Regions from separate parts of the Tardiphaga sp. vice154 genome, predicted to be linked through region 1. Evidence: predicted binding sites of a transcription regulator. Region 1 holds the regulator's gene; each other region holds the start of a gene.
What was found. The regulator PhoB, encoded in region 1, activates phosphate uptake and scavenging genes when phosphate is short. The targets are predictions, from matches to a motif close to TGTCATNNANCTGTCAT.
Positions count from the first base shown of each region.

Region 2: FIU28_RS13300 (RNA degradosome polyphosphate kinase) is a predicted target of PhoB. The motif match lies at 7,457-7,473, and genes of this name have one in related genera.
Region 3: ugpB (sn-glycerol-3-phosphate ABC transporter substrate-binding protein UgpB) is a predicted target of PhoB. The motif match lies at 7,742-7,758, and genes of this name have one in related genera.

Region 1 is NZ_CP041399.1:1,215,997-1,226,074, reverse strand. It holds gene FIU28_RS05745 (amidohydrolase/deacetylase family metallohydrolase) at 1-716, opposite strand, end outside; gene FIU28_RS05740 (MarR family winged helix-turn-helix transcriptional regulator) at 852-1,361, shown strand; gene FIU28_RS05735 (cytosine permease) at 1,560-2,972, shown strand; gene phoB (phosphate regulon transcriptional regulator PhoB) at 3,129-3,845, opposite strand; gene phoU (phosphate signaling complex protein PhoU) at 3,862-4,572, opposite strand; gene pstB (phosphate ABC transporter ATP-binding protein PstB) at 4,598-5,422, opposite strand; gene pstA (phosphate ABC transporter permease PstA) at 5,419-6,264, opposite strand; gene pstC (phosphate ABC transporter permease subunit PstC) at 6,325-7,323, opposite strand; gene pstS (phosphate ABC transporter substrate-binding protein PstS) at 7,566-8,576, opposite strand; gene FIU28_RS05700 (hypothetical protein) at 8,880-9,311, shown strand; gene FIU28_RS05695 (hypothetical protein) at 9,304-9,639, opposite strand; gene FIU28_RS05690 (class I SAM-dependent methyltransferase) at 9,655-10,078, opposite strand, start outside.
Region 2 is NZ_CP041399.1:2,838,808-2,848,885, reverse strand. It holds gene FIU28_RS13320 (protein adenylyltransferase SelO) at 1-197, shown strand, start outside; gene rnd (ribonuclease D) at 299-1,453, shown strand; gene FIU28_RS13310 (methyl-accepting chemotaxis protein) at 1,690-3,657, shown strand; gene ppx (exopolyphosphatase) at 3,666-5,171, opposite strand; gene FIU28_RS13300 (RNA degradosome polyphosphate kinase) at 5,184-7,385, opposite strand; gene FIU28_RS13295 (DnaA ATPase domain-containing protein) at 7,544-8,221, opposite strand; gene FIU28_RS13290 (CDP-alcohol phosphatidyltransferase family protein) at 8,226-8,783, opposite strand; gene purM (phosphoribosylformylglycinamidine cyclo-ligase) at 8,949-10,022, shown strand; gene purN (phosphoribosylglycinamide formyltransferase) at 10,029-10,078, shown strand, end outside.
Region 3 is NZ_CP041399.1:209,137-219,214, reverse strand. It holds gene rpoN (RNA polymerase factor sigma-54) at 1-1,094, shown strand, start outside; gene hpf (ribosome hibernation-promoting factor, HPF/YfiA family) at 1,157-1,765, shown strand; gene ptsN (PTS IIA-like nitrogen regulatory protein PtsN) at 1,989-2,450, shown strand; gene FIU28_RS00935 (DUF1150 family protein) at 2,539-2,802, opposite strand; gene FIU28_RS00930 (Hsp20 family protein) at 2,854-3,279, opposite strand; gene FIU28_RS00925 (sn-glycerol-3-phosphate import ATP-binding protein UgpC) at 3,442-4,536, opposite strand; gene ugpE (sn-glycerol-3-phosphate ABC transporter permease UgpE) at 4,544-5,392, opposite strand; gene ugpA (sn-glycerol-3-phosphate ABC transporter permease UgpA) at 5,392-6,273, opposite strand; gene ugpB (sn-glycerol-3-phosphate ABC transporter substrate-binding protein UgpB) at 6,377-7,687, opposite strand; gene FIU28_RS00905 (CaiB/BaiF CoA transferase family protein) at 7,858-9,066, opposite strand; gene FIU28_RS00900 (organic hydroperoxide resistance protein) at 9,234-9,659, opposite strand; gene FIU28_RS00895 (MarR family winged helix-turn-helix transcriptional regulator) at 9,821-10,078, shown strand, end outside.

The DNA.
Region 1 (10,078 bases):
CGCGTGAAGGGATGCGCCAGCACGTCGCCTTCCTTGAGCAGAGGGATCACGCGCTCCAGGATGGTGTCGACGTCCTCGCCATTGGTGCCGCTTTCCGGCAGGCCCCAGAGCTGGCCGAAATGCACATAGACCGGCAGTTCGGTCTGCTTGCCGATTTCCGCCGCCATTTCCAGCACGCGAATGCCCCAGCGCGCAAAGCCGCCGATTTCGGCATGCGCCTTGATACCGCGCACCAGATCGCGATTAGCCAAAGCGGATTTCACGGTGGCGTCGATATCGACGCCGTCCGGGCTGTACAGATTGGGATAGAAATGGCCCTCGAGCCCGCCGACCAGATAGGCCGACAGGAAGGCATAGACGCGCGATTTGGCGGGCTCGGCAATGAAGTGACGAAAGCCCGGCAATGTCATGCAGGACGGACCGCCCTGATCGATCAGCGTGGTGACGCCCGATTGCACGCCCACCATGTCGGGATTCATGCCGAAACGCCCCGAGACATATTGATAGACATGCGCGTGGGTGTCGATCAGGCCCGGCAGCACCAGCTGGCCGGTGACGTCGACCACTTCCTTCGCGCTGGTCGGCAAGATGTCGGACTGCACGGCCGCGATCTTGCCATTGCGGATGGCGACATCCTTCAGGCCGTCGATGCCCGAGGCCGGATCGATGACGCGGCCGCCGCGCAACAGCAAATCAAAAGTGGCGGTGACGGACATGACGGTCTCCTCTTACTTAACGGCAGGCTCTGCAGGTCTGCTTCAAATGCGAAGCATACTTCGTATTTTACAAAAGCAAAGACCATGCCATAAGAAACCGATGCTGCGTTTGCGAAGCCGAACGATCAGGAGAGCATGTTGCCATCAGCCAAACCGCCAAGCGACCGGATTGCGCCCAAACCCGCGCACCGCCCCTGGCCGCTGCAACAAAGGCCCGGATTTCTGATCCGCCGGTTGCATCAGATCCACGTCGCGCTGTTTCAGCAGGCCTGCGCCAGCTTCGACGTGACGCCGCTGCAATACAGCCTGCTGTCGGCGCTTGCAGGGCGCGGCGCGGCAGACCAGACTACTTTGGCTGCAGATATTGCTCAGGATCGCACCACCACGACGGGCGCACTGAAGCGACTGGCCGCGCGCGGGCTCGTGGAACGCACGATCGACGGCAATGACCGACGCGCCCAACTGTGCCGGCTGACGCCATCGGGCGCCGCCCTGCTCGCCCGCCTGGAAACGCCGGCGCGCGACGCCCATCGCGCCACGCTCGGCCGGCTAAGCAGGAAGGAACAGGCCGTCTTCATCGCGATGATGCAGCGAATAGTCGCAGAGCAAGCGACTGACGGCAGCGACGGGACGAGCGACCACTGAACTCTGCAACGCTCGCTTGGACCGATTCGACGCAAGGCGTGGCTACAAGATGGGCAGCTTGCTTGGCAAACAGCACACAGTTCGATGCACGCTCGGCGTGTTGAACCGATCGCTCATTTCCTGATCAGACGCATGCGCTACTCTGGTACAGTTCTTGCTGATCGCTTTCGCCGGTAGTTTTCATCAGCGGGGGCGAGCATGACGAATTCCGAGTTGCGGGCCGACATTCACAGCATCGAACCCATTCCCGACGCCGACCGGGATTCCACCGGACCGCAGCAAATGTGGATCTGGGCCGGCGCCAACATCGCGCCGGTGAACTGGGCGCTCGGCGCGCTCGGCATTATTCTCAAGCTCGGCCTGCTGGAAACGATCGCCGTGATCGTGATCGGCAACCTGATCGGCTGCGCAATCTTCGGCGCCTTCACGGTGATGGGCCACAAGACCGGCGTCAACCAGATGGTATTGAGCCGTGCCGCCTTCGGCCGTCGCGGCGCCTATCTGCCGAGCCTGCTGATGTTCCTGATGACGCTGGGCTGGATCGGGGTCAACACCTACTTCCCCGCCAAGATCTCGATGGCCATCCTCGCCCAGTTCGGCATCAGTGACACCTGGACCGCGAACTTCCTCGTCATCACCCTCGTGATGGTGCTGCAGGTGATGATCGGCATCTATGGCTTCTATGCCATCCGTACCTTCGAGAAGTACACCGTGCCGGCGACCGTGGCGATCATGGTGCTGATGAGCATCCTGGCCTGGAGCCAGGCCGGCGTCGTCAATTGGGGCCTCAAGACGTCGCTGGAGCCCGGCGCGCATCTGGCGATGCTGACGCTGCTGATGACCGCCGTCGGCGTCGGCTGGGGAATCTCGTGGGTGACCTGGGCCTCGGACTATTCGCGCTTCGTGCCGCGCACCATCTCCTCGAGACAGGTCTTCTGGTACAGCTACATCGGCATGTTCGTGCCCTCGGTGTGGCTCGCTGTCCTCGGCGCTACCATCGCGTCGGTAACGCTGGATGCCGATCCGGCCAAGATGGTCAGCGCGGTGTTCGGCGGCGTTGCCGCGCTGCTGGTGCTCTTGATGGTTCTGCATGGGCCGATCGCCAGCAACATCCTCAACGTCTATTCGGCGGCGCTGGCGGCGTTGAGCATGGGCCTCAAACTGTCGCGCACGGCGCTGGCGCTGATCGTCGGTGTCGCCGGCTATGCGGTGACGATCTACTTCATCTCTGCGCCGTCTTTCGCCAAGGCGTTCGACAACTGGCTGATCAGCCTGTTGATGTGGATGAGCCCCTATGCCGGCGTGATCCTCGCGGACTTCTTCGTGAAGCGGAAGGGCGTGATCGACGTCGCCGAACTCTACAAGTCTCCGCAGACGAGCGCCTATGGCGATATCAATTGGAGCGGAATGATCGCCTTCGGCGTCGGCTTGGTCGCCGCATGGCTGTTTCAGGACGGGCTGGTGCCGGCGCTGCAGGGACCGATCTCGATCAACCTGCTGGGCGGCGCCGATTTGAGCTGGCTGGCCGGGATTCTGGTGGCGGGCGGTGTTTATCTTGCGATGGACAAGTACGCTGCCACGGCGCCGGCGATCGCGAGCCCGGCGGAGTAAACACCTCCCGCACCACCTTTTTACGAAAACGACGTTCGGTCTCTAGCCCAGCCGCGACGCACGGTTACCTCTCCCCGCCGGGGAGAGGTAACCGAGGGTCGCGGCTAGAATTTGATGTGGGATGGCAAGCAAGCGAGCGCTAAGAACTCTGCTCGCTCAGCTTGCCTGTTCGGCGCTGATGCTGGCGAAGCGGTCGTCCAGCGCGTAGCCGGCGCCGCGCACGGTGCGGATCGGATCCTGCTCGCCGCGCGGGTTGAGGATCTTGCGCAGACGGCCGATATGCACGTCGACGGTGCGCTCGTCGATATAGATATCGCGGCCCCACACGCTGTCGAGCAGTTGCTCGCGGCTGAACACCCGGCCGGGATGTTCGAGGAAGAATTCGAGCAGGCGATATTCGGTCGGGCCGAGATCGATCGGCCGGCCGGAACGAACGACGCGGCGCTTGTCGCGGTCGAGCTCTATGTCGCCGAACGACAGCACGGTCGCCAGCCGCTCCGGCGCGGCACGGCGCAACAGGCCCTTCACGCGGGCCAGCAGCTCCGGCACCGAGAACGGCTTGACGATGTAATCGTCGGCGCCGGTGGCCAGGCCTCGGACGCGTTCGCTTTCCTCGCCGCGCGCCGTCAGCATGATGATCGGCAGCGACTTGGTCTCCGGACGCGCGCGCAGCCGGCGGCACAATTCGATGCCCGACAGGCCCGGCAGCATCCAGTCCAGCACCACCAGATCCGGCACCCGCTCTTTCAAGCGGGTGTCGGCGTCGTCGCCGCGGGCGACGGTCTCGACCTCGTAGCCTTCGGCGTCGAGGTTGTAGCGCAGCAGCGTGGTCAGCGCTTCTTCGTCTTCGACCACCAGAATGCGCGCGTTCATGGGCTTGTCTCTCTCGTTAAACCGGGGCGTTGGCGAAATTGGTCATATCGCCCTTCGGGCGCTTGTCCAGGATCGCTTCGCCCTCAATCATGTAGAATACGGTTTCGGCGATGTTGGTGGCATGATCGCCGATCCGCTCGATGTTTTTGGCGCAGAACATCAGATGGATGCAGAACGAGATGTTGCGCGGATCTTCCATCATGTAGGTCAGCAGTTCGCGGAACAGCGAGGTGCAGATCGCGTCGATCTCCTCGTCGCCCTTCCACACCGCCATCGCCGCCGGCAGATCATGCGCGGCGTAGGCATCGAGCACGGCCTTGACCTGCGAGCGCACCAGATCAGTCATGTGTTCGAGGCCGCGGATCAGCTTCAGCGGATGGAAGTCGCTGTCCAACGCATTGACGCGCTTGCCGATGTTCTTGGCGAGATCGCCGATCCGCTCCAGATCGGTGGCAACCCGCATCGCGCCAACGATCTCGCGCAGATCCACCGCCATCGGCTGACGCCGGGCAATGGTGAGCACGGCACGCTCTTCGATGACGCGCTGCAGTTGGTCGATTTCCTGGTCGGCGGCGGCCACCTTCATTCCCAGCGGAATGTCGCGACGCACCAAGGCGTCGACGGAATCGGTGATCTGCCGCTCCGCGAGACCACCCATTTCAGCGACCAGCCGGGTCAATTCCTGCAGGTCGCCGTCGAAGGCCTTGGTCGTGTGTTCGAAAGCCATATCAATCCCTCCCGCGTTCAACGCGTCAGCCGAACCGGCCGGTGATGTAATCCTGGGTACGGCGATCTGTCGGCGAGGTGAAGATCTTGTTGGTCGGGCCGAATTCGATCAACTCGCCGAGATACATGAAGGCGGTGCTGTCAGAAACGCGCGCCGCCTGCTGCATGTTGTGGGTGACGATGGCAATGGTGTAGTCGTTCTTCAACTCGTCGATCAATTCCTCGATCTTGGCGGTCGAGATCGGATCCAGCGCCGAGCACGGCTCGTCGAACAGGATCACCTCGGGCCTGACCGCAATGGTGCGCGCGATGCACAGGCGTTGCTGCTGGCCGCCCGACAGGCTGAGACCGGAGGCGTTCAGCTTGTCCTTGACCTCGTTCCACAGAGCGCCGCCGCGCAGCGCCTTCTCGACGCGGCCATCCATCTCCGACTTCGAGATCTTCTCGTAGAGACGCACGCCGAAGGCGATGTTTTCGTAGATGGTCATCGGGAACGGCGTCGGCTTCTGGAACACCATGCCGACGCGGGCGCGCAGCAGGTTGAGATCCAGCTTCGGATCGAGCACGTTCTGGCTGTCGAGCATAACCTGACCCTCGGCACGCTGGCCGGGATAGAGGTCGTACATGCGGTTGAAGATGCGCAGCAGCGTGGACTTGCCGCAGCCCGACGGGCCGATGAAGGCGGTGACGCGGTTGGCGACCAGCGTCAGGTTGATGTGCTTCAGCGCGTGATGGTCGCCGTAATAGAAATTCAGGTCGCGGACGCTGACCTTGGAGCGCTCCTCGCCCATCGCCACCTGCGGCGGCAGGGAAACCGAGGATACGCCGGAAGATACGGATAGTTCACTCATTTCGCTGTCCTCTCGGCGCCGAGAATGCGCGCGCCAATGTTAAGGGCAAGTACGGCCAGGGTTATGATCAGAGCGCCGCTCCAGGCCAGCTGCTTCCAGTACTCGTAGGGGCTTTGAACGAAATTGTTGATGGTCACCGGCAGGTTGGCCATGGTCCTGGTGAGATCCAGGCTGAAGAACTGGTTGCTCAGCGCGGTGAACAGCAAGGGCGCAGTTTCGCCGGCGACGCGGGCCGTCGCCAGCAGAACGCCGGTGATGAGGCCGGCGCGGGCGGCGCGGTAGGCGATCCGCTTGATCACCAGCGAACGCGGCAGGCCGAGCGCCGAGGCCGCTTCGCGCAGCGGATTGGGCACCAGGCCGAGCATGTCCTCGGTGGTCCGGACCACCACAGGGATCACGATCACGGCCAATGCCAATGAACCGGCGAAGGCCGAGAAACCGCCCATCGGCACCACCACCGCGCCATAGACGAAAAGGCCGATGATGATTGAGGGCGCCGACAGCAGGATGTCGTTGATGAAGCGGATCACATCGGTGAGCCGGTCGTTCTTGCCGTATTCGGCCAAATAGGTGCCGGCGAACAGGCCGAGCGGCGCGCCGATGCCGACGCCGATCGCCGTCATGATGATCGAGCCGACGATGGCGTTGAGCAGGCCACCTTCGGCGGAGCCCGGCGGCGGCGTGTTCTGCGTGAACAACTGCACGCTGAGGCCGGCGAGGCCGTTGCTGAACAGCGTGAACAGGATCAGCGCCAGCCAGGAGACGCCGAAGATGGCGGCGCCGAAGCACAGCGCACGGATCAGCATGTCGAAACGGCGGCGGGAAGCGTAAATCGGGTTCATGACATCACCTGAAGCATGATGGCCTTATCCGAAAACCGGTATCCACTTTTCGGGGCCATGCTAGTTACCCGCCTTCTTTTCGAGACGCATCAGCATCAGCCGCGCGCCCGACAGCACGAAGAATGTCAGCACGAACAGCAGCAGGCCGAGCAGGATCAATGCGGACTGGTGCAGGCCATCGCTTTCCGCGAACTCGCTGGCGATCGCTGCCGAGATAGTGGTGCCCGGCCCGAATAGCGACCCGGAAATCCGGAACGAGTTGCCGATGATGAAGGTCACCGCCATCGTCTCGCCGAGCGCGCGGCCGAGCGCCAGCATGATGCCGCCGATCACGCCTACCTTGGTGTAGGGGATGACGACATTGCGCACGACTTCCCAGGTGGTGCAGCCGACGCCATAGGCGGCTTCCTTCAGTACCGGCGGCACCGTCTTGAACACGTCGACCGAGATCGAGGTGATGAAGGGCAACACCATGATGGCGAGGATCAGCGCCGCGTTGAACAGGCTGAGATAAGAGGGCGGGCCGGCGAAGATGGTGCCGAGAACCGGCACGCCTTCAAAAGTGGCGATCATGAACGGCTGCACATGATCGGCCAGATACGGCCCGAGCACGAAGAAGCCCCACATGCCGTAGATGATCGAGGGAATGCCGGCGAGCAGTTCGATTGCCATGCCAATCGGCCGGCGCAGCCACTGCGGGCACAGCTCGGTGAGGAAAATCGCGATGCCGAGGCCGACCGGAATGGCGATCGCCATGGCGATCACCGAGGTCACCAACGTGCCGTAGATCGGGCCGAGCGCACCCAGCACCGGCGGATCGTTGGCCGGCGCCCAGCGCTGCGTCCACAGGAACGCCAAGCCGTATTCCTTCATCGCCGGCCAGGCGCCCGCGATCAGCGAGAGAATGATGCCGCCGAGAAGCAGCAGGACGGACATCGCGCACAGGCGCGTGATCCAGTAAAATGCCTGATCACCGAACTTGAAGGCGCTCAGCGCCTTCGCACGATCATACGGTCCGGCAGCTTCCATCGACGAGCTCTGTACGGCCATATCTGCCACGCCAGTCCCCTGTTTTTACTGTACTGGATGCACGGGCGCATCGTTGAGAAATTCGAGCTGCGCTGATGCCGCGCTGCGGTCGTCGTTATGGTGAGCCACCAGTCCCGCGGCCCCCCCTTGCGGGGGAGGGTGGCGCGAAGCGCCGGGAGAGGGCGAGCCGCAAGCGCCGTCGCCCGGCGCCCCCCTCTCCCTGCCCCTCCCCAAAGAGGGGGGAGGGTACACTACTGCCAGCTTGTGATCGCTCAGCTCTTGATGTCAGCCGACCAGGTCTTTTCGATCAGCTTGACGACCGGCTCCGGCATCGGAATGTAGTCGAGTTCCTCGGCCATCTTGTCGCCCTTCTCGAAGGCCCAGGTGAAGAACTTGATGGCTTCGGCGGAGGCTGCCTTGTCGGCTGGAACCTTGTGCATCAGGATGAAGGTTGCGGCGGTGATCGGCCAGGAGGCGTCGCCCGGCTGGTCGGTCAGGATCACGTAATAGCCGGGAGCCTTGGCCCAATCGGCGTTGGACGCGGCGGCCTGGAACGAGGCGACGGTCGGCTGCACGGTCTTGCCGGCCTTGTTGATCATGCCGGCATAGGTCAGCTTGTTCTGCTTGGCGTAAGCGTATTCGACGTAACCGATCGCGTTCTTGGTCTGGCTGATGTTGCCGGCAACGCCTTCGTTACCCTTGGCGCCGACGCCAACCGGCCATTCGACGGCGGTGCCCATGCCGACCTTGGTCTTCCAGTCCGGGCTCGCCTTGGCGAGATAATCGGTGAAGTTGAAGGTGGTGCCCGAACCGTCCGAACGGCGGACCACGGTGATGGCGGCCGAGGGCAGTTTCAGCTTGGGGTTCAGCTTGACGATCGCGGCGTCGTCCCACTTGGTGACCTTGCCGAGATAGATGTCGGCCAGCAGTTCGCCGGACAGAACCAGTTCGCCGGAAGCGATGCCTTCAAGGTTCACGACGGGAACGATCGCGCCCATCACCATCGGCCACTGCACGAGTCCGTCTTTTTCGAGCTGCTCAGCCTTGAGCGGCGCGTCGGTGGCGCCGAAGGTCACGGTCTTGGCCTGGATCTGCTTGATGCCTGCGCCGGAGCCGATCGACTGGTAATTCAGGCCATTGCCGGTCTCTTTCTTGTAGGCGTCAGCCCACTTCGAATAGACCGGGAAGGGGAAGGTCGCGCCCGCACCGGTGATGTCGGCAGCGAATGCCGAGGTCGAAGCGGCCATCAGGCCGACTGCGACGATTGCCTTGAGGAATTTCATGGGTGATCTCCGTTGGGTCAAGGGCGCCCGTCCCGGAGCCCTGTGCCGCCTCTTTACGAGCCTGCTGTGGAGCTAATATTGCAATTGGATGACGTTCATGTGACACGGCATTTCATCAATGATTTCAATGATAAAACCCGTTTCCCCGGAGCTGTGCGAGCGATATTTGGCCGGTTATGGAAGGTTCGATCGTAGACGGGGGTACCAGACGATACCGCGGACTTAGCGCCGCATTAACGAATTGCTAACGCTGGTCTCCGATGAATAGATGCGCGGTTTTCGCGCTGCAATCGAGGCAGGCCCATGTTTGAGCACTTCCCGAGGTTTCGTGCCCAGCACTATCTCCGCGGCATGATCGGCGAGCGCGAATTCAAGGCGCGTTCGGCTTCCCGTGACGCCGAGACCGACAGCGGGCGCGTCCACGCGATCCTGCTGGCGATCGAGCAGGCCTTGACGGGTGCCGAAAAGGAACATGCCGGCCTCACCCGCCGGGTCGATGACGTGCTGTCGCGCGCCGCCGTAACCTTTGGCAACGGCAATGATGAGTATCTGACGCGCGAACCGCTCGACAGCGATCATCTCGATCTGTTGGAGAAGGAGATTTCCAACGGTCAGCGCCGGCTGCGCGAACTCGTCGAGGGCATCGCCAACTACAAATCCATGAGAACCGTGCTGCTGTCACGCTTCGCCGAGCACGAACCGCAACGTTCGGGGACGGCCCCCACTTCTATTTAGGTCGTACGCTTTGATCGGTGGTGGAATTGCCGGGGGGCGGAAGTACCGGGGTCGTACCGGCGTCCGGCGCAGGCACGCGCATTTCTGTATCGATCCCACCGGGCGGACACAACACGCCATCGGATCTGGCCAACCTGTCGCTCAAAGGCTCGGAATTCCGGCCGGATGGCGCGCGCTCAGGTGACAACGTCCCCTGCTGCGGATCGGTCTGCGTCGGCGTGCAATTCGTCGCCTGCGGGAACGCGATGCCCGTGCCGGCGAGTGAAAGACTGACGATCAACAGCGTTGACGTGAACTTCATCGGGGTCAACGGCGCGACCGCCTGCATGTTCCGATCGGCACATCAGGTTTTGCGGTACCGGATCAGCGAAAAATGGCCCATCGGGGGCATCGGACGGCGTTCGGCCAGGGTGATGCCTCCATGTCCGGCAGCCCAGTCCACCAGCCGCCCCCACGGAAACTCGGGACGCCAGCCGAGCCGGCGCGCCAATGGCGCAAAGGCCAACTCGAACAATTTTCGCGGGCCGCTTTCAGCACCGATATGGTTCACAAGGATCAGCTCGCCGCCAGGCTTCAGAACGCGAATGAAATCGTCCAGCGTCGCTTCGGGATCGGGCACGGCGGTGATGACGTACTGCGCCACCACGGCGTCAAAGTAGTCATCCGCAAAAGCGAGGTTCTTGGCGTCCATCACCGCCAGCGTCTCGACGTTGGTCAGGTTCAGCGCCTTCACGCGCTGATGCGCCTTGCGCAGCATCGGCTCGGAT
Region 2 (10,078 bases), 1.6 Mb from region 1:
CGGTCAATCCGGCCTTTATCCCCCGCAATCACCGCGTCGAGGCCGTGATCCAGGCGGCCCAGGCCGGCGACTATGCGCCGTTCGAGGAGCTGGTGTCGGTGCTCGCCAACCCGTTCCAGGACCAGCCGGAACGCGCCGACTACGCCGATCCGCCGCTGCTGCACCAGCGCGTGCTGCAGACTTTTTGCGGCACCTGACCAGTCGAGTTCCCGCTCCCGGGTTCCCGAATCGCCGGGAACACGCTTGACTTGCCCCGCTTTTCGGCCGAACGCCTTGGCAAAAGCGTTATGGACCGGACATGCAACTGATCACCACCACAGCCCAGCTGACTGCCGCCTGCGAGCGGCTCGCCCAGCATCCCGTTATCACGGTCGATACGGAATTCCTGCGCGAGACGACCTATTATCCGCTGCTCTGTGTCGTGCAGATGGCCAGTGCCGATGACGCGCTGGTGATCGACACGCTGGCGGAAGGCATTGACCTCAAGCCGTTCTTCGATCTGATGACGAACGCGGCCGTGCTCAAGGTGTTTCACGCCGCACGCCAGGACATCGAGATCATCGTGCACCGCGCCGGCGTGGTGCCCTACCCGATCTTCGACACCCAGGTCGCCGCCATGGTGCTCGGCTATGGCGACAGCATCGCCTATGACCAATTGGTCGAACGCATCACCGGCCACCGCCCCGACAAGACCCACCGTTTCACCGACTGGTCGCACCGTCCGCTCACCGAGGAGCAGTTGCACTACGCCGTCTCCGACGTCACCCATCTGCGCGACGTGTTCGCTGCCCTCGACGCCGACCTGAAGAAGCGCGGCCGCAGCGACTGGGTCTCCGAGGAAATGGAAGTGCTGACTTCGCCGAAGACCTACGACTTCCACCCCGAGCGCGCCTGGGAACGTCTCAAGACCCGCGTCCGCAAGCCCAAGGAATTGGGCGTGCTGATGGAAATCGCCGCCTGGCGCGAGCAGGAAGCGCAGAGCCGCGACGTGCCGCGCTCGCGCGTGCTGAAGGACGACGCCGTCGGCGATATCGCCACGCATGCCCCGACCTCGCTGGAGAAGCTCGCTTCGTTGCGCTCGCTGCCGAAGGGCTTTGATCGCTCGAAGTGGGGCTCGGACATCGTCGAGGCCGTGAAGCGCGGCGTCGCCCGCGATCCCGCCAGCCTGCCGAAAATCGAAAAGCCGCGCGGCTCGTCGAACGGCGGCGCCATCGTCGAACTGCTGAAAGTTCTGCTGCGCATGACCTCGGAGCGCCATGCCGTGGCCTCCAAGGTGATCGCCACCGTCGACGATCTCGAACAGATCGCCAATGACGACCACGCCGATGTCGGCGCCCTCTCCGGCTGGCGCCGCGAATTGTTCGGCGAAGCAGCACTCGCGCTGAAGCAGGGTCGGCTTGCCCTGGCAATCGAAAAAGGCCGCGTCGTCCGGGTCGACCGCAGCGGCACCTGAGCATCACCTCGGGCGCGCGCAGCGTCTCGCGCGATGCATCCGCTTGATGTGGTGGCCTGGTATGGGTGTCAGGCCATTTTAAGCCACCGCGCCCGCGTTGCCTGAAAATAATCAAAGACCCCCTTCAACCACGACGACGCAATCAAAAGTTTCATTAATGCAATACCGCTAGGATTCCCGTTACACCCCGGCGAGCGCAGAACCGCGTTTGACGAACAAAAGTGAGCGGGAATAGCATGCTGCGGAATTTGGGCATTACCACGCGGATCACGGCGGCGCTCGCTCTGGCCTCTACCATGACCGCGGTGGTAATGCTGCTCGGAGCGATGTGGGTGATCGGCGGCATTGTCGATCGCGCCGATCAGCGCGAGTTGCGCAGCCATTTCGATGCATTGCAGTCTCGGCTGCACCAGGAATCCCAACGCGCCGCCGCGATGAGCGCAGTTGTCGCTTCGATCCCAGCGGTGCAGGACGCGATGGCGCGCAATGATCGCGACGCGCTGATCAAGCTGTTCGGCCCCGGCTTCGCATCGCTGAAGGCGAACTACGGCGTCGATCAGTTCCAGTTCCACGTTGCGCCCGCGATCTCCTATCTGCGCGTGCATCAGCCCGCCAAATTCGGCGACGATCTCGCCGGCTTCCGCAAGACCGTGGTGGCGGCCAATGTCGATCGCAAGCCGATCGTCGGACTTGAGGGCGGCGTCGCCGGCCTCGGCATTCGCGGCGTCGTGCCGGTGGCGCAGGCCGGCAAGCATCTCGGCACGGTCGAATTCGGCCTGACCTTCGCCCAGCCGTTCTTCGACGAGTTCAAGCGCACCCGCGGCGTCGACGTGGCGTTCCATGTCGCCGGCACGGATGGGTTCAAAGTCTTCAGCAGCACGCTTGTCGGCCGCAGCTTCTTTACCGCCGACGATTATCGCGGCGCCGGCAATGGCGCATTCATCGTCCGCCAGGATCGCCTCAACGACCGCCCGGTCGCCGCTTTGCTCGGCCCGATCCAGGACTTTTCCGGCGCCTCGATCGGCGCCGCCGAGATTGTGATGGACAATACCGACTATGTTGCCGCGATGGATCGCGCGCGCAATCTGACCATCGGCATGGCCGCGATCGCTTTGCTGATCGCCGCCGCCGCCGGCTATCTGATTGCCCGCGGCATCTCGCGGCCGATCCATACCATGACGCGTGCGATGCGCGACGTTGCCGACGGCAATCTCGACGTCGAATTGCCGGCGCACCGGCGCAACGACGAGGTCGGCCAGATGGCGCAGGCGGTCTTGGTGTTCAAGGAAAACGCGATCCGTGTCAGCCTGCTGCAGTCCGAGCAGGAGCAAGCCAAGCTGCGCTCCGAACAGGACCGCCGGGACACTTTCGCCGCCCTCGCCGACAATTTCGAGGATCGGGTCCGCGGCGTCGTCGATAGCGTCGCGAGCGCGGCGTCCGACATGCATTCTACCGCGCAGTCGATGTCGCAGATCGCGGAACAGTCGCAGCAGCAGACGCTGGTGGTCGCGACCGCCTCGGCGCAGGCCTCCGACAATGTGCAGACCGTGGCCGCGGCGGCGGAGCAATTGTCGGCGTCGATCAACGAGATCGGGCGACAGCTCGCGCAATCCTCCACCGTGGTCAAACGCGCGGCGGACGGCGGTCAACAATCCAACCAGCGGATGGAAAGTCTGGCGGCGGCGGCGCAGAAGATTGGCGACGTGGTGGCGCTGATCAACCAGGTCGCGAGCCAGACCAATCTGCTGGCGCTCAATGCCACCATCGAGGCGGCGCGGGCCGGCGAGGCCGGCCGCGGCTTCGCCGTCGTTGCCAGCGAAGTGAAAATGCTGGCGACGCAGACCGCGCAGGCCACCGACGAAATCCGCGCCCAGATCAGTTCGGTTCAGGTCGAAACCGCCGGCGCGGTACAGGCGATCCTGGCGATCTGCGCGACGATCGGCGAAGTCGATGAAATCTCGTCCTCGATAGCCTCGGCGATGGAACAGCAGGGATCTGCGACGAAGGAAATCGCCCGCAACGTGCAGCAGGCGGCCGAACGCACCGGCGACGTGACGCGCAACATTTCCGGCGTCACCGCAGGCGCCACCGAAACCGGCGATGCGGCGCGCCGCGTGCTGGGATCAGCGACCGTTCTCTCCGCGCATTCGGAAACGCTGCGCGACGAGGTCAACCGCTTCCTAATGAGCATCCGCGCCGCCTGACGCCTGAATCAGCGCCGCACGATGGTCCCGCTCTTGCCGACCAGTTTCGCCAGTTGCCGGAAGCGGCTGCCGACCCGGTCGGCGACGAGATCGACCAGGCGATGCTCGAACACCAGCGACATCTTGCGGTCCTGCACCGAAAAATGCGTCGCCGGCAGCACGCCGGGCCGCGCCGCGGAGATCAGATGCGCCACCCGGAACAGCGCGCCGAGCACGCGCGCGCGCTCGACCTGCGCCGGCGTCACCAGCGCACGCACCAGTTCCGGCGGCTCGTTCTCGGCGCTGAAGCCGGCGTAGCGGTAATAAACGGACAGGGCGAGGAAGGCGCGACCGTGATGATCGACGGAGCCGAAATTGCCGTTGGTGATCAGATGTAGCGTCTGCTCGCCCCGGTAGTCGGGATGCACGCGCCAGCCGATGTCCGACAGCAGGCAGGCGACATGGCGCAGCCGCTTGTCTTCCGGCGTCTCCGGCAGCTTGGCGACGCGAACGAAGCGGTCGCTCCAGCCGATCAACTCTTCGCCGTGCTTCGCCGAGCGCGACAACAGATGATTCAGCGTCTGCGCTGCCGCCACCAGGCCATCTTCGGCGCGCCTGGCGAGGGGCAGCATCTCGTACATCAGCCCTTCGCGCACGCCATAGGTTGAAAACACGATCGTCGTCGGCTTGCCGGTCAGGATGATGTTTTCCAGCACCAGGGCGGCATAGACCAGCAGCGGCTGGCGCGCTTCGGCGATCGATTCGATATTGGCGAGGATGTTGGCGGTGGCCAGCCGGCGCAGCCGGCGGACGAAATCCAGCGCTTCGGCCGCGGGTAGTGAATAGCCGTGCATCACCCGCAGCGGATAACCGCTCTGGATGATGTGCAGCCGCGCAAGCGCGCGCCAGGTGCCGCCGACCGCGTAGAAGGTGCGCCCGGTCGCAGCACCGAGCTGCGGCACGCCGACCAGAGCGGTCTTGACGATCCTCTCGGCCTTCTTCGGCGATTTCTGCGAGGCATCCTGCAGCGCCAGACTGCCGAGCGGCAGCGTCACGCCCTGGCGGACGCGGCTGCCCTTGACGTCAATCAGTTCGAGCGAGCCGCCGCCGAGATCGCCGACCAGCCCATCCGGCCTGTGTACGCCGGAAATCACGCCAAGCGCGGAGAGCTTGGCTTCCCGCGGACCTGACAGGATCTCGATGCTGCAGCCGCAGATCTTCTCCGCTGCGGCAATGAAATCCGCGCCGTTCCTGGCGTCACGCGCCGCCGCGGTGGCGATCGCATGAACGCGGCCGACCCTCATGATCCGGCACAGCGCCCGAAAGCGCTTCAGCGCCGCCAGAGCCTTGGTCACCGCGCCAGGCGCCAAAAGGCCGGTGGATTGCACCTCGCTGCCGAGGCCGCACAGCGCCTTTTCGTTGAAGATCGTGACAAGGCTGCGGGTCAGCGTCTCGTAGACGACGAGACGCACGGAATTGGAGCCGATGTCGATCACTGCGACGCTGGCAGCGCGTTGTTTGGGACGCGCTACCACGTGGTGCAATCCTTATGACGAGGCCTGCTTCTCCGACCGCCGTGTAAGCCGCTTCGGTGACGATTCCTTGAGAGATTTACCACGGCCGGACAGACTCGGATTCGTCATGAAGTAATTATGCAGGTTGAATGGCTCCTCGCCCTTCGCCGCCTTCATACGCGTTGACGACCCGTCGGGCAACAATTGCCAGCTCTGTTCGGTGTCCTTGAGGTTCGCCACCATGATCTGTTCGAGCACCTGCTGATGCACCGTCGGGTTCTGCAGCGGGCACAACACCTCGACACGACGGTCGAGATTGCGCGGCATCATGTCGGCCGACGAGATGTAAAGCGCGGCCTTCGGGCTCGGCAGGCCGAAGCCCATGCCGAAGCAGTAGACGCGGCCGTGTTCGAGGAAGCGGCCGATGATCGACTTGACGCGGATGTTCTCCGACAGGCCGGGCACGCCGGGCCGCAGGCAGCAGATACCGCGCACGATTAATTCGATCTGCACGCCGGCATTCGAGGCCTCATACAATGCGTCGATGATGTCGGGATCGACCAGCGAGTTCATTTTCAGCCAGATCATGCCGGGCTTGCCGGCGCGCGAAAACGCCGCCTCGCCGCGGATGTGCTCGATCATCCGCTTGCGCAGCGTCAGCGGCGACACCGCCATCTTCTCGATGTCGGAAGGTTCGGCGTAACCGGTGATGTAATTGAAGACGCGGGCGGCATCGCGGCCGATCACGGGGTCGGAGGTGAAATACGACAGATCGGTATAGATCCGCGCCGTCACCGGATGGTAGTTGCCGGTGCCGGTATGCACGTAAGTTGCGAGCGTGCCGCCCTCGCGGCGCACCACCATCGACAATTTGGCATGAGTCTTCAGTTCGAGGAACCCATAGACCACCTGGACGCCGGCGCGTTCGAGGTCGCGCGCCCAGCGGATATTGGCCTCCTCGTCGAACCGCGCCCGCAGTTCGACCAGGGCGGTGACCGACTTGCCGGCCTCGGCGGCCTCAACCAGGGTTCGCACGATCGGCGAGTTGTTCGAGGTGCGGTAGAGCGTCTGCTTGATCGCCACCACGTCGGGATCGCGCGCCGCCTGCTGCAGAAACTGGACGACAACGTCGAATGATTCATAGGGATGGTGGACAACGAGGTCCTTTTTCCGGATCGCGGCGAAAATGTCGCCGCCATGGTCGCGCACCCGCTCCGGATGGCGCGGCACATAGGGCACGAATTCGAGGTCGGGCCGGTCGAGCCGGGTCAATTGCGACAGCTCGTTCATGGCCAGCACGCCGTCGACCAGAATGATCTCGTCGTCGGACGTGGCCAGTGCGCGCTGCACGAATCCGCGCAATTCGGCCGGCATGGTCGCCTCGATCTCGAGCCGGATCACCGACCCTCGCCGGCGCCGCTTCAGCGCCGACTCGAACAGTCGCACCAGATCCTCGGCCTCTTCTTCCACTTCCAGTTCGCTGTCGCGAATGATGCGGAACGCGCCCATGCCCTTGACCACGTAGCCCGGGAATAGCCGCCCGATGAACAGGCCGGTCGCCTGCTCCAGCGCCATCAGCCGGACCGCGCCGTCCTTGCCGGTATTCGGCAGACGGATAAAGCGGTCGATCTTGCCGGGCATGCGGATCAGCGCGTTCATCGGCCGCCCATCGGACACCCGCGCCAATTGCAGCGCGATGGTGAAGCCGAGGCTGGGGATGAACGGGAACGGATGCGCGGGGTCGATCGCCAGCGGCGTTAGCAGCGGAAAGATATTGTGGAGGAAGTGGTCCTCGATCCAGGCGCGCTCCGATTTGGAGGCATCCTTGCCGTCGAGCAGCACGATGCCGACATCGGCCAGCATGCTGCGCTGATCGCGCCAGATCGCCTGCTGGTCCTGCCCGAGCTTGGACACCGCGTCGTTGATCAGCACCAATTGTTCCGACGGCGTCAGCCCGTCCGGGCTGCGTTCGGTGATGCCCTCACGAACCTGCGCCTTCAGGCCGGCGACGCGGACCATGAAGAACTCGTCGAGATTATTGGCCGAGATCGAGAGAAAGCGCACCCGCTCGAGTGCCGGGTGTCCGGGATTGACCGATTCTTCGAGGACGCGGCGGTTGAAATGCAGCCAGGACAGTTCGCGATTGATGAAACGCTCGGGCCCGGAGGCGACCATGGAGGCCGGTTCGACAACGCCATTTCTTTCTTCAATAACAATGTCTTGTTCGGATTCCATAAGGTAACGATCCATCTAGTTCAGACAATGACGCAGGGCGGGCGATCTGCTGCAAACCATCTGTGAGCCGTGTGACAGCGGGATGACAGGATGACCCTGTCAGGCGCCCCGTCAAGCTGCGCCATTGGTCGCACCGACCCGCGCTTGTCGGCCCACCGTCACGCGCCGCGCAGCAATTCCGCGGCCAGAGCGCGCGTCACCGGACGCCCCAAGCGCAACGCCTCGGTATCGAGCATTTCCACGGCCTGCCGCGCCGCGGCAAAAGAGCGTTCGATCCGGCTGGCGAGGAAGCTGACCACGGTTTCATCGATGCTCATCTGGCGGTCGGCACAGAATTTGACGATCAGCGCGCGAAACAGCTGGTCGTCCGGCGCCGTGAGCTGCACGACCGGCACGGCCCGCAACCGCGAGCGCAGGTCGCGCAATTCGATCGGCAGCGCGGCCGGCGCGATCCGCGCGGTAATCAGCACGTAGGCCTCGTCCTCGCGCGCCAGGTTCAGCAGATGAAACAGCGCGCGTTCGTCGAACGATCCGGCGTTGAGGTCCTCGACCACCAGCGCGCCGGTCGCCAGCGCGGCGGGCACATTGGCGGCGGTGAGCGCATGCGCCGTGGTCGAGCGAGCGCCGGATGTCTCCGCCCAAATCGCCGCCAGATGGCTCTTGCCAGAGCCCTCCGGCCCGACCAGCAGCATCACGCGGTTCGGCCAGTCCGGCCAGCGCTCGACCAGACCCAGCGCCTCGGCATTGGCCGGGCCTTCGAGGAAGTTGTCGCGCGACAGGCTTTCGGCATGGGGCAACGCGAAAGCCAGCTGACGAGGGGGGATTCGGGAGGCCACGCCGTCACTCCGTACCGGGACGAGCAGGCTCGATCGAGCTCATGTGACGCATCCACTCAACGAGATAAAACGACACAGACAAGAGCGTCAAAAATGTCACAAAACCCATTAAAATCAAATCGTAAGGTGACGATTCGAACCTAAATCCGAGGGACGCCAGAATCAATGCAGCGAACGCCACCTGGGCGACCGTGTTGAGTTTGGAGACCATCAGCGGCCGCATCGGCATCGGCTTGCCGAACAGCCAGGATACCAGCACCGCACTGACGATCATGATGTCGCGCGACACCACCAGAATCACGATCCAGCGTGGCACCGCCCCCCAGATGCCGAGCGCGACGTAGATCGACACCAGCAGCGCCTTGTCGGCCAGGGGGTCGAGCAGCGCTCCCAGTTCGCTGGCCATGTTGAACCGCTTGGCAAGAAAGCCATCGACGGCGTCCGAAATCCCCGCCACCACGAACAGCGCGAAGGCGATCTCCATCTGGCCGGAGGCGATCGCCCATACGATGACCGGCACCAGCAGGATGCGTCCGAGGGTGATGATGTTGGGGATACTCAACAGTTGCTTCCTGGTCGGTCGGGCTGCAATCCGGGCGATCGATGCCCTGGCCGGCTGAATGTGTACATAGTCCATACCGCTGTGGCTTGCGAGCATTGCGCGCGACTGGAATCCGACGTAACCAGCCGAAAATACGTCGCTTTGCTTAACGCCAGGAAACCGGCCATGACCGACCCGAAAAAAGGCCTCACCTATGCGGATGCGGGCGTCGACATCGATGCCGGCAACCGGCTGGTCGATCTGATCAAGCCGATGGTGCGCGCCACGGCGCGCGCCGGCGCGGATGCCGAGATCGGCGGTTTCGGCGGATTGTTCGACCTCAAGGCCGCCGGATTCACGGATCCGGTGCTGGTGGCGGCGACCGACGGCGTTGGTACCAAGGTCAAGATCGCCATCGAGTCCGGCTACCACCAGGGCATCGGCGTCGACCTCGTCGCGATGTCGGTCAACGACCTCGTCGTGCAGGGCGCCGAGCCGCTGTTCTTCCTCGACTACTTCGCCTGCGGCAAGCTCGACCCGGAAGCCGCGGCCATGATCGTCGCCGGGGTCGCCGAGGGTTGCCGCGAATCCGGCTGTGCGCTGATCGGCGGCGAGACCGCCGAGATGCCCGGCCTCTACAAGGATGGCGACTACGACCTCGCCGGCTTTGCCGTCGGCGCCGCCGAGCGCGGCACCCTGCTCCCGACCCGGGATATCGAGGCCGGCGACGTCGTGATCGGCATGGCCTCCTCCGGCGTGCACTCCAACGGCTTTTCGCTGGTGCGCAAGATCGTCGAGAAGACCGGGCTGGCCTGGACGGATCAGGCGCCGTTCCTGCCCTTCATGACGCTCGGCGCAGCCTTGCTGACCCCGACCCGGCTATACGTCAAATCCTGCCTGCGCGCGGTGCGCGAGACCGGCGGCGTCAAGGGCTTCGCGCACATCACCGGCGGCGGCTTTACCGACAACATCCCACGCGTGCTGCCGAAGGACCTCGGCGTCCGCATCGACCTCACCGCTCTGACGGTGCTGCCGGTGTTCAAATGGCTGGCGGCCGAGGGCAACATTGCCGAACTCGAACTGCTGCGCACCTTCAACTGCGGCGTCGGCATGATTGCCATCGTCAAACCCGACGCCGTCCCGCAGGTGCTGGAAACTCTCCGCGAGGGCGGCGAGACGGTCAGCGTGCTTGGCGAGGTGATCGCCGCTGATGGCGACGAGCGCGTGGTCTATGACGGCCATCTCGAACTGACGCAGTGAGCTGACATGCGCCGCGTCGCCATTCTGATTTCCGGCCGCGGCTCCAACATGACCGC
Region 3 (10,078 bases), 1.0 Mb from region 1:
CGCAGCTGCGCATGATCGGGCAATATCTGATCGATCTGGTTGATGAGGCCGGTTACCTGCCGCCGGACCTCGGTGACGTCGGCGAGCGGCTCGGCGCGTCGGCAGCTGATGTCGAGACCGTGATCGGCGTGCTGCAGAAATTCGATCCGCCCGGCGTTTGCGCGCGGAGCCTGAGCGAGTGCCTCGCCATCCAGTTGCGCGAACAGGACCGCTATGATCCCGCGATGCAGGCGCTGGTCGAGCATCTGGATCTGCTGGCCAAGCGGGACATCGCCAGCCTGCGCAAGATCTGCGGCGTCGACGACGCGGATCTGGCCGACATGATCGGCGAGATCCGGAGGCTCGATCCGAAGCCCGGCCTCAAATACGGCTCGGCGCGGACCCAGACCGTGGTGCCCGATGTCTATGTGCGGCCCGGCCCCGACGGCGGCTGGCATGTCGAGCTTAACAGCGACACGCTGCCGCGCGTGCTGGTCAACCAGGTGTATTATTCCGAACTGTCGAAGACGATCCGCAAGGACGGCGACAAGTCATACTTCACCGATTGCCTGCAGAACGCCACATGGCTGGTGCGCGCGCTCGACCAGCGCGCCCGCACCATTCTGAAAGTCGCGACCGAAATCGTCCGCCAGCAGGATGGTTTCTTCACGCAGGGCGTGGCGCATCTGCGGCCGCTGAATCTGAAAGCGGTGGCCGACGCGATCCAGATGCACGAATCGACGGTGTCGCGCGTTACCGCCAATAAATATATGGCGACCAATCGTGGCAGTTTTGAATTGAAATATTTCTTCACCGCCTCGATCGCCTCCGCCGACGGCGGCGAAGCGCATTCGGCGGAAGCCGTGCGGCATCACATCAAGCAATTGATCGATAATGAAAGCCCATCGGTCATCCTGTCGGATGATACCATCGTGGAGCGGCTGCGTGAGGTGGGCATCGATATTGCGCGCCGCACTGTGGCGAAATACCGCGAGGCGATGCGGATCCCTTCATCGGTGCAACGCCGGCGCGACAAGCAAAGCATGCTGGGAAATGCCCTGACGGCGCCTGCCTCCTCCTCTTCCGACCGTTCCCGCGACACCGCACCAGCTTGATTGCACTCGCGCGAAATCGGCATACTGTCTCAGTCGTACTCACGTCGAATCGAGGCATCAACATGACCCTCCGCATCTCGGGAAAAAGCATCAGTGTCGGCGACGCCTTGCGTGGCCGGGTTCATGAGCGAACCGACGAAGTGCTGCGAAAGTATTTCGATGGCAATTATTCCGGCCACATCACACTGAGCAAGGACGGCTTCGGCTTTCGTACCGATTGCGCGTTGCATCTGGATTCCGGAATTACGCTCGAGGCCGATTCGAATGCCGCAGATGCCTATGCCAGCGCCGACCAGGCGTTGCTGCAGATCGAGAAGCGCCTGCGCCGCTACAAGAGCCGGCTGAAGGATCGCTCGGCCCGCAAGACGCATGCCGAAGCTGTCGCCATCGCCGAACTGACGACGCCGACCTTGCACGCGCCGAGCTACGTCATCGAGGCGCCCGCCGGGGAAGACGAGCACGACGAGACCGGTTACGATCCGGTGATCATCGCCGAAGCCACAACCTCGCTGAAGCGGTTTTCGGTCAGCGAGGCGGTGATGGAACTGGACTTCACCGGCGCCGCCGTCGTGGTGTTCCTGCATGGCTCGAGCGGGCGCGTGAACATCGTGTATCGTCGCGCCGACGGCAATGTGGGTTGGGTTGACCCGCCGGTGGTTCAGACCTCCTGACGGCATTGACGGCCCGTTCGACCGAACCTATGGTCCGCCGCCTTCGATAGGCCGGGATTAGAAACCCGCCTATCGAAGCATTTCGCATGGGGCATTCCGGTGCTAGGATACTTCTGGGCGCACGCGCTTGGCGGTCTCTGACACAGGACGTCCCTTCCATTTTCTGACGCTGCCGGTCTACCCCTGTTTCACCTGCTGACGGTCAACATCCTCGGAACGATCCATGACGATTACCGATCTGGTGGCGCCCGAGGCGATTCTCTCGGCGTTGAAGGTCAACAGCAAGAAGCAGGCGCTGCAGGAATTATCCGCGCGCGCCGCGGTGCTGACCGGCCAAACCGAGCGTGCCATCTTCGAGGTGCTGCTGCAGCGTGAAAAGCTCGGCACCACTGCCGTCGGCTACGGCGTCGCCATTCCGCACGGCAAGCTGCCGACGCTGAACAAATTGTTCGGCATGTTTGCGCGGCTGGAGCGCCCGATCGATTTCGAGGCGATGGATGGTCAGCCGGTCGATCTCGTGTTCCTGCTGCTCGCCCCGGAAGGCGCCGGCGCCGATCATCTGAAGGCGCTGGCGCGAATAGCCCGGCTGCTGCGTGATCAGGACGTCGCCAAGAAGCTGCGCGCCTCGCGCGATGCCCAGGCGATCTACTCGGTACTGGCGCTGCCGCCGGCGACGGCCGCCTGACTCTCGGGACTGCGGCAGGCCGGCCATTCGGACAGCAAAATACGCGGGATGCTGCCCGCGTACTTCAACACCTCAGGCGGTCGTCGCGTTAGTGAACGCTGACGGCCTGCAATTCCTGGCTCCACGCATTGGCAATCGCGGCTTCCCTGCTGTCGGTCAGCATGATCGGCGTGCCATCGGCGGCGTGCAGGGCGAACAGCTTCAATCCGGGCGCAATATGCGGCGCCTGCGGAAACAGGCCCGGCACGTCCTCGGAGCGGATCTGCTTCACATAGGCGATCAGCCCATCGCCCAGATGAGCCAGCGTTTCGGCGGAGACATCCGCGACGTCAACAATATTCACTTCACTCATGGTCTCGACTCCTTACGGTTGACCAAGCGGTCGAGTCCGCTACTAGTTCCATTATTCGTGCTCATTGATAGCAATTGTCTTAACGACCCTTTCAGGCTCCGGCCTGGTGAGGTCGATCGACAACAACCCGTTCTTCAGATCCGCTCCCAATACCTGCATCCCCTCCGCCAGCACGAAGGTGCGCTGGAAGTGGCGTGCCGCAATACCGCGGTGGATGTACTGCCGGGACTTGTCGTCCTGCTGGCGACCCCGAATGACGAGCTGGTTTTCCTCGGTGGTGACATCGAGTTGATCGCGGGTGAACCCCGCCACCGCCAGCGTGATGCGCAGGCGTTCGGGCTGACCGCTGTTACGGTCGCACCGCTCGATATTGTACGGAGGATAGCCGTCGGCGCCTTTGACAACGCGGTCGAGCGCACGCTCGATCTCGTCGAAGCCCAACAGGAACGGACTGGATAACGAAGGAACACGAGACATAGATACAAAGCCCTCTCGAAGCGACTTTGGGTATCAGGGCCCTGACGGCGCCCTCTTCACCGACAGGCTGAGTGCCTGCCGATGCGTCCAATATGGGCATAGTACCGCCGGGTTCAAGAACCCCGGAATCGCCCGGTCTGCTTGGCCGCGCGTTGATTTCGGTCAGGTATCGATCCGGCTGCGGCCGTCGGCGCTGAACAGATGCAATTTGTCGCGGGGCGCGATGGCCCGGATTCGCTCGCCCACGGCGGGCGCAATCTGGCCGGGCACGCGGACGATGACTTCGCCCGCCGGCAATTCGCCCGGCGTGGTGCTGATGCCGTGCGCGCCGTCGCGGGCACCGTAGACGAAGGTTTCCGGGCCGACCCGCTCGATGGCTTCCACGGTCAGGTCCAGCGCGATGCCGCCGGTGGCGACCGCGTCGGGGGAGATCGTCAGGTCCTCGGGCCGGACGCCGAGAATGCCGGTTTCGGCCTGGCTACGGCTGTCGCCGGCGAATTGAAGGCCGATCTCGCCTGATCGCATCGGGATCAGGTTCATCGGCGGCGCGCCGATGAAGGAGGCGACGAAGGTGGTGGCGGGCTTGCGGTAGATTTCCAGCGGATTGCCGATCTGCTCGACCTCGCCGCCATTCATCACCACCAGGATATCGGCCAGCGTCATCGCCTCGAGCTGGTCGTGGGTGACGTAGATCGAGGTGGTCTTCAACCGGCGCTGCAATTTGCGGATCTCGACCCGCATCGCCACGCGCAGCTTGGCGTCGAGATTGGACAGCGGCTCGTCGAACAGAAACACTTTTGGCTGCCGCACGATGGCGCGGCCCATCGCGACGCGCTGGCGCTGGCCGCCGGAGAGTTGCCGCGGCTTGCGATCGAGCATGGCGCCGATTTCGAGAATCTTCGCGGCCTCGCGGACGCGGGCGTCGATCTCGGGCTCCTTCATGCCGCGATTGCGCAGGCCGTAGGCCATGTTGTTGTAGACGCTCATATGCGGATACAGTGCGTAGTTCTGGAACACCATCGCGATGTCGCGATCCGCCGGCTCGACCTCGTTGACGACGCGGCCGCCGATGTCGATCTCGCCTGAGGTAATGGTTTCCAGCCCCGCCACCATGCGCAGCAAGGTCGACTTGCCGCAGCCGGAGGGGCCGACCAGCACACAGAACTGCCCGTCAGCGATTTCGAAATTGACGCCCTTGATGGCCTCGAAGCCGCCGGGATAGGTCTTGCGCACATGGCGCAGCGAGACGTTCGACATGAAATTCCTACTTCTCGGTCTCGACCAGGCCGCGCACGAACAGGCGCTGCATGAACACAACCACCGCGACCGGCGGCAGCATCGCCAGCACCGCCGTGGCCATCGCGAGCTGCCATTCGGCAAGTTCGTCGGTGGTCGTCAGCATCTTCTTGATGCCGGTGACGATGGTCTGCATGGATTCCTGCGTGGTGATCAGCAGCGGCCACAAATATTGATTCCAGCCATAGATGAACTGGATCACGAACAGGGCCGCCATCGTGGTCACCGACAGCGGCAGCAGCGTATCCTTGAAGAACCGGAACGGCCCCGCGCCATCGATCCGCGACGCCTCCAGCAATTCGTCGGGAATCGTCATGAAGAACTGCCGGAACAGCAACGTGCCGGTGGCGGACGCGATGAGCGGCAGGATCAGCCCCGCATAGGTGTCCAGCATATGCAGATCGGCGATCACCTTGTAGGTCGGATAGATGCGCACCTCGACCGGCAGCATCAGGGTGACGAAGATGATCCAGAACGCCGTCTGGCGGAACGGAAAGCGGAAATAAACCACCGCATAGGCCGACAATACCGAAATGAAGATCTTGCCGATCGCGATGCCCGCCGCCGAGATGAAGGAATTCAGCAGCATCTGTCCGACCGGCTCGCGGCTCGCGCGCGCGCCGCCGACAAAAATCGCGCGGTAGTAATTCTCCAGGCCGTGTCCGCCCGGCAGCATCGGCATGTTGCCGTTGACCACCGTGGCCGCATCATGGGTCGAGGCGATGATTGCGACATAGACCGGAAACACGACGATGAACACGCCGAAGATCAGGATCGCGTAGGCCAGAATGTCGTTCCAGCGGCGGTGCTCGACCATCAGTACTGCACCTTGCGCTCGACATAGCGGAACTGGATCGCCGTCAGCGCGATCACGATGACCATCAGCACGACGGATTGCGCCGCCGAACTGCCGAGATCGCCGCCGAGCCGGCCGTCGGCATAGACCTTGTAGACCATCGTCGTCGTCGAGCCGGCCGGGCCGCCGCCCGTCACGGCGTCGATGATGCCGAATGTGTCGAAGAACACGTAGACGACGTTCACCACCAGCAGGAAGAACGTGGTCGGCGACAGCAGCGGGAAGGTGATGGTCCAGAACCGCCGCAGCGGCCCGGCGCCATCGATGGCGCCGGCCTCCAGCACGCTGCGCGGGATCGATTGCAACCCTGCAAGGAAGAACAGGAAGTTATAGGCGATCTGCTTCCACACGGCGGCCATCACGACCAGCGTCATCGCATGGTTGCCGTTGAGTAGCGGATTCCAGTTGAAGCCCATCAGGCGCAGCGGCCGCGCCATGGTGCCGAGCGTGGGATGGAAGATGAACAGCCACAGCACGCCGGCCACCGCCGGCGCCACCGCGTAGGGCCACAGCATCAGCATCTTGAATGCGGGCGCTGCCTTCAGATTCTTGTCGGCCTGGGTCGCGAACAGCAAAGCGATCGCCAGCGACAGCCCGGCCACCAGCGACGAGAACACCAGCGTCGTCAACATCGCCTTGTAGTATTCAGGCTGCGTGAACAGCGCCTGATAGTTCTCTAACCCGATGAATTCCGAGTTCAGGCCGAAGGCGTCCTCGCGCAGGAAGGATTGCCAGACGGCCTGCAGCGCGGGCCAGTAGAAAAAAACAGCCGTGATGACCAGCTGCGGCACCAGCAGCAGATAGGGCAGCAACCTGCCTTTGAAGACGGCGGACTTTTCCATCGCTTGTTATCGCGCCTCACGGCAGGGGCGTTCTGCCCCCTCCCCCGCAAGGGGGAGGGAACATGTCTGCCGTGCCTCGCCATGATGCGCTACGACGATCATGTTACTTCACCGTCTTCTCGAACGTTCGCAACATCGCGTTGCCGCGCGAGACCGCGGTGTCGAGCGCCTGCTGCGCAGTCTTCTGCCCGCCCAAAGCGGATTCCATCTCCTCCGCCCAGATGTCGCGTAGCTGCACCATGTTGCCGAAGCGCAGGCCGCGCGAGTTTTCGGTCGGCTCCTTGTTGGTGAGCTCCTTCAACGGCGTCTGCAGGATCGGATTCTTTTCATAAAAACCGTCGGCCTTGGTCTTTTCGTACGCTGCCTTGGTGATCGGCAGGTAGCCGGATTCCTGGTGCAGTTTGGCTTGGCGGTCGGTGTCGGACAGGAACGTGAAAAACTTGGCGATGCCCTTGTATTCGTCCGGCTTCTTGCCGCCCATCACCCACAGCGAGGCGCCGCCAATGATCGAGTTCTGCGGCGCGCCGGCCACGTCCGGGTAATACGGCATCGGCGCCGAGGTGAAGGCGAACTTCGCGGTGCCCTTGGCGGTCGCATAATAGCCCGACGATGTCAGGAATAGCGGGCACTCGCCGGAGCCGAACCGGCTCTCGCTGGCATTGGCGCGGCCGGAATAATCGTAGGTCTTGTCCTTCTGCAGTTCGATCAGCGTCTGCAGATGCTTGACCTGGAGCGGCGCGTTGAACTTGAGCTCGGTATCGAAGCCGTCCAGCCCGTTGGCCTTGGTGCCGATCGGCACGTTGTGCCACGCGGAGAACTGTTCGATGTGCGCCCACGTCGCCCAAGCATTGGAAAAGCCGCAGGTCGCATAGCCGGCGGCCTTGAGCTTCTTGGCGTCCTCGAAAACTTCCGGCCAGGTCTTCGGGATTTCCGCGATGTTCGCCTTCTTCAGCGCGTCGAGATTGACCCACATCACCATCGAGGACGAGTTGAACGGGAACGACAGCATCTCGCCCTTGGAGGTCGAGTAATAGCCGGTGATGGCGGGTAGATAATTGTTGGCGTCGAACGGCTCGCCCGCGTCCTTCATCAACTGGTACACCGGCTTGACGGCGCCCTTGGCGCTCATCATGGTTGCGGTGCCGACCTCGAAGACCTGCAGGATGTGCGGTGCGGTGCCGGCACGGAACGCAGCGATGCCGGCGTTCATCGTGTCGGGATAGGCGCCCTTGAAGGTCGTGACCACCTTGTAGTCGGACTGGCTGGCGTTGAAGTCGGCCGCGAGCTTGTTGACGATGTCGTTGTTGCCGCCGGTCATCGCGTGCCACCACTGGATCTCGGTCACCGCATAGGCCGGCGACGCGAGCACGAGGGTCGAGGCGAGCAGGGTGGCAAGGCGCAGTGGTCGGTTCATTCCAAGGTCTCCCGGTGGCCGTCATCATCGTTGCTGCGCCGGTAACAGCGCGGGATGACATTGGGATGACGGTATAGTCGAGCCGACGCCCGCGCGAAAGCGCGGATCATGGCAGCTGGAAGTTTAGTGAGGTCCGGGATGGGACCGCATCCCTGACCTTGCTGCTAGCGCTAGCGCTTGCGCTCCGGGCCGCTGACCGTGCCCCGGGCGACGAGATCGCCGATCTCTTCCGCCGAATAGCCGAACTCCTCGAGCACCTCGGTGGCATGCTCGCTGAACTTCGGCGGGACGTGGCGCAGGCTTGCCGGGGTGCGGTCGAAGCGCACCGGTGAAGCGACGCCCTTGTACCAGTCCTTCTCGATGATATCGCCGCGCGCAATCGTGTGTGGGTTGGCGAGCGCCTTGTCGATCGACTGCACCGGGCCTGCGGGCAGGCCGGCGGCGAGCAGGCGGCGGCATAGCGGTTCGCCGTCTTCCTGCGTGAGGATCGCTTCCAGCTCGGCGCGCAATTCGTCGCGGTTGACGACGCGGTCGCGGTTGCGGGCAAAGCGCGTGTCGGTGCCAAGCTCGGGCTTGCCGAGCTCCTTGCACAGCTTGCGATAGGTCGCGTCATTGCCGACGCCGACGAAGATGTCGCCATCGCGCGCCGCGAACACGGCATAGGGATACAGGTTGGGATGCTCGTTCCCGGTGCGCGCCGGCGGCTTGCCGCCATTCATGAAGTAGTTGGCGGTGTGCGGGTGCATGATCGCGAGACCCGTTTCGTACAAAGTCGCTTCCACGAACTGGCCAAGGCCGGATCTGGCGCGCTCCGCCAGCGCCATCAGAATGCCGACGCAGGCATACAGCCCGGTCGACATATCGACGAGGGCGACGCCAATCCGGGTCGGGCCGCTGTCCGCCGTGCCGGTGGCGGCCATCAGGCCGACCATCGACTGGATCACGGCGTCATAGCCGGGATGGCCGCCATGCGGGCCGTCGCCGCCGAAGCCGGAAATCCGGCAATGGATCAGTTTCGGAAATTTTGCGCGCAGCACATCATTGCCGATGCCCCATTTGTCGAGCGTGCCCGGCTTGAAGTTCTCGATCATCACGTCGGCGTCTTCGAGCATCCGCATCAACACGACGCGGCCGGCTTCCGAGGCGAGGTCGAGGCCGATCGAGCGCTTGTTGCGATTCGCGCCGATGAAATAGGCGGCGTCGTCCTCATGGAAGGGAGGTCCCCAGTCGCGGGTTTCGTCGCCGGCGGGCGGCTCGACCTTGACGACGTCGGCGCCGTGGTCGGCGAGGATCTGCGTGCAGTAGGGGCCACCGAGCACGCGCGACAGGTCGATCACGCGCAGTCCGGCGATGGCGCCGGGAGCAATATTGGGGATCATGAGGCGTTTCTGATGATTTTGTTGTTGGTCGTGCGACCCATAAACCATCCAAACCGCGTCTTCGCAAACGCTGGCCGCCATGCGATTTCGGGTGTTGTCCCGAGGCAGCCAGCGTGGCTGGCCGATGCCCGCCCGCCACAGGCTGGCAGGCGGGCATCGGCGTTCGATCAGACGATCGCCGAGCGGACGTCGATATTGCCGCGGGTCGCATTGGAATACGGACAGATCTGGTGCGCCTTCTCCACCAGCGTTTCGGCCTCGTCCCGGGCCAGGCCCGGCAGCGACACCGCGAGTTCGACGTCGAGTCCGAAACCGCCTTCCGAGCGCGGGCCGATTCCCACCGTTGCCGTCACCGCAACATCGGACGGCACCTTCGGGCCGCCCTGCGACGCCACGAATTTCATCGCACCGATGAAGCAGGCCGCGTAACCCGCCGCGAACAGCTGCTCCGGATTGTTGCCCTCGCCACCCGCACCGCCGAGCTCCTTCGGGGTGGTGAGCTTGACGTCGAGCGTGCCGTCGAGGGTCGCGGCATGGCCGTCGCGGCCGCCGGTAGCCTTGGCACTGGTCTTGTAGAGGACGTTGACGGACATGACTGCTCTCCTGCGTGAAGCGATGTCGTCTATATGGCGTCCAATTAGATTGTGCACAATAAAAAATGAGGGTCGGACAATTCGATTGCGCTCAATTGATTGTGAGGCCGGAAGGCCCCACATGGCATCCTGACCGACCGGTCAGGTCCGAAAGGTGTGCGATGCCACGGAAGCATGCGGCGTATTCGCCGCTCAAGCTCGAGAACCAGATCTGCTTCGCGGTGTACTCCACCGCGCATGCCTTCAATCGGATCTACAAGCCGTTGCTGGACAGGCTTGGCCTGACCTATCCGCAATATCTGGTGATGCTGGTGCTGTGGGAGCGCGACGACGTTCCGGTGAAAGCGATCGGCGAGCGACTGTTTCTCGATTCGGGCACGCTGACGCCGCTGTTGAAGCGCCTCGAAGTGGCCGGGTTG